DNA from 3 places in the Kurthia sp. ISK08 genome. Region 1 is predicted to be linked to each of the others. Evidence: riboswitches for the same ligand, from Rfam matches in the RefSeq annotation. Region 1 holds a riboswitch; each other region holds the start of a gene.

Region 1 (2,272 bases):
CTTTCATCACGATGACTTCAGGTCCCATAGCGAGTAATTTTTTAGCTACCTGTTCAACATCATCATAAGTTTGAATTTTCATGCCTGTCAGTGCCTCTGCTTCTGGAATATTCGGTGTGAGAACAGTCGCTAGTGGGAATAGGTGAGTAATCATCGCATCAACTGCTTCTTGTTGCAGTAGTGTGGCACCACCTTTTGCAATCATGACAGGGTCAACAATAATAGGTGCTTGTACATTCTCTAGTTGTTTTGAAACAGCTTCAATAATAGATGCTGAAAAAAGCATCCCCGTTTTTAGTGCATTCACATTAAAATCGCTTTGAATCGACTGTAATTGTTCCACAATGAAATCTTCGGGTAACGCATAAACAGCTTGTACGCCATACGTATTTTGTGCAGTAACAGCTGTTAAAACAGATGTACCGAATGTTTTCAATTCTTGAAATGTTTTTAAATCAGCTTGAATACCGGCACCGCCACCTGAATCAGATCCGGCAATCGTCAGTGTAATCGGTAACATTATTTAATCCCTCCAAAACTCATTTGTTGTAGTTGGTTTAGGATGTGCATTTGAAAATCGCCAATACCATTGCTGTGATGATGTGCAGTTTCTGCGACTTGTTTATAGTCTTTGTGAATTGTGATAACACTTTGTAGTGCGTCTGTATGTGATGCGATTGAAGCAGCTGTTAGGGCAGATAATAAGCAACCAGCTCCTGTAATTTGTTCCATCCATGCATGTCCGCCGTTTATTATGTGAACCGTCGTGCCATCTGTGATTAAATCTTCTACACCACTTACAGCAACAATCGTTTTGTAGCGTGTTGCGACTTGTTTAGCTGCTTCTTCAATTTCAAAAGACACCTCACCTGCATCGACACCACGAGAGGTGACTTTAATTTCCGCAAGAGCCGCTAACTCACCAACATTACAGCGAATGGCTGTAAATTGCACATGTTGTAATAGTTGTTCGACTGTTTGTTTACGATATTTAGAAGCACCGATGCCTACAGGATCTAAAACGACTGGAATCCCTTTTTTATTTGCAGCTTGTCCAGCTAATATCATCGCATCGACTGTGCGTGTATTTAACGTACCGATATTAATTAATAATCCATTTGCGATTTGAACAATATCATGCATTTCTTGTATTTCATCCGCCATGATGGGCGATGCACCTACTGCTAAAAGTCCATTTGCAGTAAAGTTTGTTACGACATAATTCGTAATACAGTGAACAATTGGTTTCGTTGAATGAATTGATTGGATACTCATTTTTAGTTACCTCCATTGATGAATGAAAAGCAGATTCATGAAGCTTCTCATACTCAGTTTCACTAAATTAGAGGACGGGTTTCTGCTTTTTCACTATAAAAATAAAAAAGCTGCTCAACGAATTAATCGTAGAACAGCATTACATGCGAAAAACAGCTGCTCCCTACGCCAGTATTAACTGACAGGTTCAAAGGGTCAGGTTTTACCTTCTCAACTCCTAAGAGTCCCCCCGCAAATCTAGTATGGTTAGAGCATACCATATTTAGACCATTTTGCAAGGTTCCGCTTTAGTAAAAATAGGTTGTCTTGTATAATGAGAACAAGTATGGAGGGAAATTGTGTGAAAAATCTATCGTGGTATATTTCTTTAGGGATTAGTTTTTTAGGTTTCATGGTCATCAATTATTATTTTACGTTGGACCCTACTGAAAAAGTTGGAAACTTAAACCCTGCTTTCTTTTTAATTGTTTTATTAGTGCCTTTCCTGTGTGTCAGTCTGTTTATTACGTGGAGCGTTGGCGTATCTTTTTTTGAAACAGCAACAAAAGGAAAGCTAGCATCAGCAATTCTTATTATTGTCGTGATTTTTATTTTAGCAGGCGGTACAGAATATCAATATGTAACAAGTCAAATTGAAGTTTTTGGCGGAACATGGAATGATTCGAAATCGATTATTTACGGTCGTTCACCGTTTAATAGTTATACAAATGATTGGTATTTTAATGAATCTGTCTTTTTAATCATTCATACAATTGCTTTTTCGTTAGGAAGTTTATTCCGGAGTAAAGTGACAGATTAAATAACAAAAAGACTTGGGCTCAGTGCCTAAGTCTTTTTTGTATGCTTAAATATGTTCTGCAATTGCGTCACGAATATCTTGTAGCCATTTTAAGTTTTCGTTAAATTGTCGATTTGCATGTCGGATAATTAATTGAATATGATCAACATCTTTTACAGAAGGATGTGAACCAGCTTCAATAATCGAATCGATTCGCTT
Region 2 (2,272 bases), 140 kb from region 1:
TGGACGGTAAATAGAGCTTCTCTAAAATCCCACATCTTTTGTAAGATGGCTGTTGGAGACGGTAAGATGTACATCTCATTTAGCCAGCGCGCAAATACTTCCCAAATGAGTAGCAGTCCCACACTCACGTAAATCGCAGGTGCATTTTTTCTCATAATTGCTGACGTCCTTGTTGCAACATGTAAATCAGTTGTTGCTTCACGTCTTGCACCTCCTTACTTGCTAAATCTGAACGCTGTCTTTTATGTTCCATTGGGACAATCGTTTCGTGTAGCGTATGAATTGGTGTCTGCTGTACAGTTAGAATACGATCTGATAAATAGAGCGCTTCATCCACATCATGCGTAATAAATAAAATGGTTTTACGCCATTTCTTCGCTTGTATGTATAACCAATCTTGTAACTCCATCTTCGTCAGTGCATCAAGTGCACTAAATGGTTCATCGAGTAACAGTACATCTTGTGAAGCATTCAATGCACGAATGAAGGCAACACGTTGGCGCATGCCACCCGATAAGTCTTTTGGTTTTTTATGCATGTAAGCTCCTAGACCAAATTCCTCGAGTAACGCCTTACTCTGTTCTTCTGCTCTCTTTTTCGGTATTCGCTGACATTCTAATGGCAATAATGTATTTTGTAATACAGTTCGCCAAGGGAGCAGTAAATCTTGCTGTGGCATATAGCCTACAGGTTGTTTCGCTACGGTCACTTGTCCCGACTGTGCCTGAGATAGACCTGTAATGAGACGGAAAATCGTACTTTTTCCGCAACCACTCGGACCAATTAACGAAACGAATTCACCTTCTTGAATGGAAAAATGAACATGGTCTAAAATGGGTTGTTCTTCGTAACGAAAACAGACATCTTGTAAAGCTAAACTCTCCAATGATCTTCCTCCTCTATAAAAAAAGCCATCTCGACAAAGAATCGAAATGGCTGCAAATGACAGAATCATCGCATGCCACTTCCCTACGCTAGTCCGAACTAGATCAGGTAATAAGGGTTAAGGTGTCGAAACCTCTCTCAGCACGTAAAAACGGCACCCCTAGTGGTGAAGCATTATGAAATTAGAAAAAGCCCCTGTCTCCATACACGTATCGAAACAGGGACCTGAAATTGTTTTTTCGGTCGAAACGGCTTCCCTACGCTAGTATGAACTAGATCAGGTTGAAAGAATCCAGAGCTTACGGCTCCATCTCAGCTGGCAACACCAGCACTCCTAGCACACTATGATTTTGTTAAGGTGAGTATAGCACTCCCTAGTAATTTATGCAATAGTTGGTTTTATTTTCATCACCAAAGTGGTTTGTCCTCTTTGTCGACACGAATAAAGAGCGGTGAAAATAACATAAAGTAAATCATATAAACGATGATAACACCGATAATATACGCTGTATGAATTCCGTACAGATGCGCTCCGATTGATAATGCGCCTAACACAAGACTTAGCAGGAAGCTTTGTAGATCAATACGTCTTTTGTTTAAATAAATCGGTTGTGCACAATGTCCACATGCTTGATATTTCTTCATACCCCACTGAAGTTTCCACGTCGTCCGATAGTCGAGCACTTCGTCGCAATGTGGACACGTTACTTCTTCACGATTTTTCATGACAAACCATAAAATAAAGCTTAAAACAATAAAGGCAATTCCTACGTATAGAGCGTTTTGATTACGGTACAGTATAAAAATAAATATTGTAAAGGCATATGTGTAACTCAGTATATCCTTCGTTCCTTCTAATAACTTCATCGCATTTGGACGGCTCATTCGAATATGGTTTTTATTGAATGAACCGATAATTGATGCAAATGTAAAGATTAATAAACCATAAAAAATATTTCTGGTTTTCCAAATGACGTACCATGCAAAAAGCATAGTCGTAACGAATGCTATTTTCCCGAAAATATTTTTCACTTTATTTTGATATTCATAGGGTTCTTTCTTCTCTTTTTCAATGAATAATGTTGAAAATAAAGTGGGTATACATAAAATAAATGCGATGAGTGCTATCTCCATAACACTTGGTTTTAATTTGAAAAAGAGTTCCGTTTCCTCTACACTGTCAACCCATTTATAAATCTTATCTGTATCAAGTTCTTTTACATAATACTGTGTATCTTCGTCATTCGAAAATAGTAAAAAGGTTTCGACTTCGTTGTTCTCTTTCGTTACTTCGACAACATAGTATAAAGAAGGTGGTTCTATTTCTTTTTTTATAACAGGACTCGCATTTAATTTTTTTTGAAATGCTTCAAATTTAGAAGAAGAT
Region 3 (2,272 bases), on a different contig from region 1:
CCAAAATGCAGGCATGACTTGTGCATCATTTGCTGGAAAAGCATGATGATCTGCAAAAAATACAGCGTCTAACAATCCTTTTTCCGCTAGTTGAGCTAATTCTTGATAATAAGAGATACTTCCAATATCCTCAATGCGTGAATTGTCCATTAGCCAAGCTGCTTGATGATGACCACAACCATATAGTAAAACACCTATATGTAACTGTTTTTCTGTAGTTTTTAACATGATTTACACCTCGATTTATTTGGATAGGGATTAGTTCATTGTTAAACCACCATCTACTGTAAAGTTTTGTCCTGTAATTCCATGTGCTTTTTCGGAACATAGATAAGCTACCATATTGGCAACATCTTGTGGCGTGGTTACTTTTCTTAAAGGTGTAGATTGAGAGATTAAATCGAATACTTCAGGTGTTGTAACAGCACTGGCATCTGTTGTTTTTAAAAGACCTCCTGAAACAACATTTGCTCGGATGCCATAGACGCCTAATTCTGAAGCGAGATTACGTGTGAAACCAATCAAAGCTGCTTTAGCAGTTGTGTATTCATGGTAGGGTACGACAGGATTTTGAAATAAATTAGTACCAATGCTAATAATGCTACCGTTTTTTCTTTCAATAAACTGTGGAATCACACTCTGGCTTGTATTGAATGCCGCTTTTAACGTACCATCCAGCTGTTTTTGATAATCATCCCAAGAAAGGTCTTTGAAAGATTTTTGTTTAATCGGATCGAATTTAAAGTCGATTAATGCATTATTTACAACAGCGTCTATTTGACCAAAGTGTTCTGTTGCCATGTTCATTAATTGATCGACTTCTTTTCGATTCGTTACATCAGCTTGAATAGCAATGGCTTTGTCTTCACCAATTTCAGCTACTAATTTTTCAGCAGCTTCTTTACTTTGATAATAATTAATGACAACTTGAAAATCTTGTTGTGCAAGTGTTTTGACAATAACTGCACCTAACCCTCTACTCCCACCTGTAACTACTACTGTTTTTTTCATTCAAAACAACTCCTCTTATTTATTTCAACTTAAATAAAAAATACACAACCTTCGTAGGAAAGTTGTGTATAACAAATCATTGCATAACAAAAAAGTACAGACTTTTTTCAGTATGTATAGAATTGACACTTTCCTACGCTAGTATTAACTAGTTCAGGTTCAAAGGGTTTGAGTAGGACTCATCTCAGTTAAATAACACCCCTAGTGTAGACCTATTAAGTTACATTGAATACTAACTTATAAGGTTTATATTGTCAAATTTGTTTATTATTTATATTGATATTAAACAAAAGTTTGTTTTTATAAACATTTGACACTAGACTTAATTTTGTTTATGATGTAAACAAATAAAACTTAGGGTGATGACATTGACGGAGAGAGAACAAGCACTGATTCAACTCATTAAGGAAAACCCGTTTATGCAGCAACAAGAGATGGCTGAAAAATTAGAAATGTCGAGACCGGCTCTAGCTAACTTAATATCGGGGTTAGTGAAAAAGGGTAAGATTATAGGGAGAGCGTACGTATTGCCAAAAGAAAATAAAATTATATGTATTGGTGGAGCCAATATGGACCGAAAACTTCATTTGAAGGGACAGGTTCAGATGGGGACATCAAATCCTGTAACATCTACAGAAAGTGTAGGTGGCGTAGCGCGAAATATTGCTGAAAACTTGGGAAGACTTGGACATCAAGTGAGTTTACTGACGACTGCTGGAAAAGATTCTGATTGGCAAGCAATTGTTGCAGCTTCGAATGCTTTCATTCATTTAGAAGAAGTCGAGCAGTTGGAACAATGTTCAACAGGTTCTTACACAGCCATTATGGATGAACAAGGCGAATTGGTTATGGCAACAGCGAATATGGACGTCTATGATGCATTAACACCACAAATTCTAATGAAGCATGAACATGTTTTATCGACTGCTCCGGCAATTATAGTTGATTTGAATTGTCCGAAAGAAACAGTTGATTATATTCAACAATTTGCAGTAACGAGAGAAGTACCTCTTATTATTGTGCCGGTATCTTCTCCAAAGATGAACCGTATGCCAACAACATTAGAAGGCGTTACATGGTTCATCTGTAATACAGATGAAGCCGAAACATTAACAAATCGTACGATTACATCAGAAGCAGATTATTTACAAGCAATTCAAGAGATCGCTCAGATGGGCGTAGAAAATGTCGTAATTACAGCTGGCGCAAAGGGAGTTTATGCTGCAAACAAGAACTTGATGCCAACACATTTTGAAGCACG

Evidence for each region. A riboswitch is a leader RNA that binds a small molecule or an ion and turns the genes downstream of it on or off. The one in region 1 is predicted to bind thiamine pyrophosphate.
Region 2: linked by a shared signal. The riboswitch ahead of ACKVQX_RS07930 (ABC transporter ATP-binding protein) and the one ahead of thiM (hydroxyethylthiazole kinase) in region 1 are both predicted to bind thiamine pyrophosphate.
Region 3: linked by a shared signal. The riboswitch ahead of ACKVQX_RS03685 (3-oxoacyl-ACP reductase) and the one ahead of thiM (hydroxyethylthiazole kinase) in region 1 are both predicted to bind thiamine pyrophosphate.

Annotation. Positions count from the first base shown of each region.
Region 1 is NZ_JBJXHL010000003.1:402,080-404,351, reverse strand. It holds gene thiD (bifunctional hydroxymethylpyrimidine kinase/phosphomethylpyrimidine kinase) at 1-520, opposite strand, end outside; gene thiM (hydroxyethylthiazole kinase) at 520-1,275, opposite strand; TPP riboswitch at 1,419-1,516, opposite strand; gene ACKVQX_RS08660 (hypothetical protein) at 1,616-2,074, shown strand; gene ACKVQX_RS08655 (PadR family transcriptional regulator) at 2,120-2,272, opposite strand, start outside.
Region 2 is NZ_JBJXHL010000003.1:264,167-266,438, reverse strand. It holds gene ACKVQX_RS07935 (ABC transporter permease) at 1-155, opposite strand, end outside; gene ACKVQX_RS07930 (ABC transporter ATP-binding protein) at 152-928, opposite strand; TPP riboswitch at 950-1,057, opposite strand; TPP riboswitch at 1,123-1,231, opposite strand; gene ACKVQX_RS07925 (TIGR04104 family putative zinc finger protein) at 1,294-2,272, opposite strand, start outside.
Region 3 is NZ_JBJXHL010000002.1:9,135-11,406, forward strand. It holds gene ACKVQX_RS03680 (NtaA/DmoA family FMN-dependent monooxygenase) at 1-228, opposite strand, end outside; gene ACKVQX_RS03685 (3-oxoacyl-ACP reductase) at 259-1,011, opposite strand; TPP riboswitch at 1,125-1,224, opposite strand; gene ACKVQX_RS03690 (PfkB family carbohydrate kinase) at 1,374-2,272, shown strand, end outside.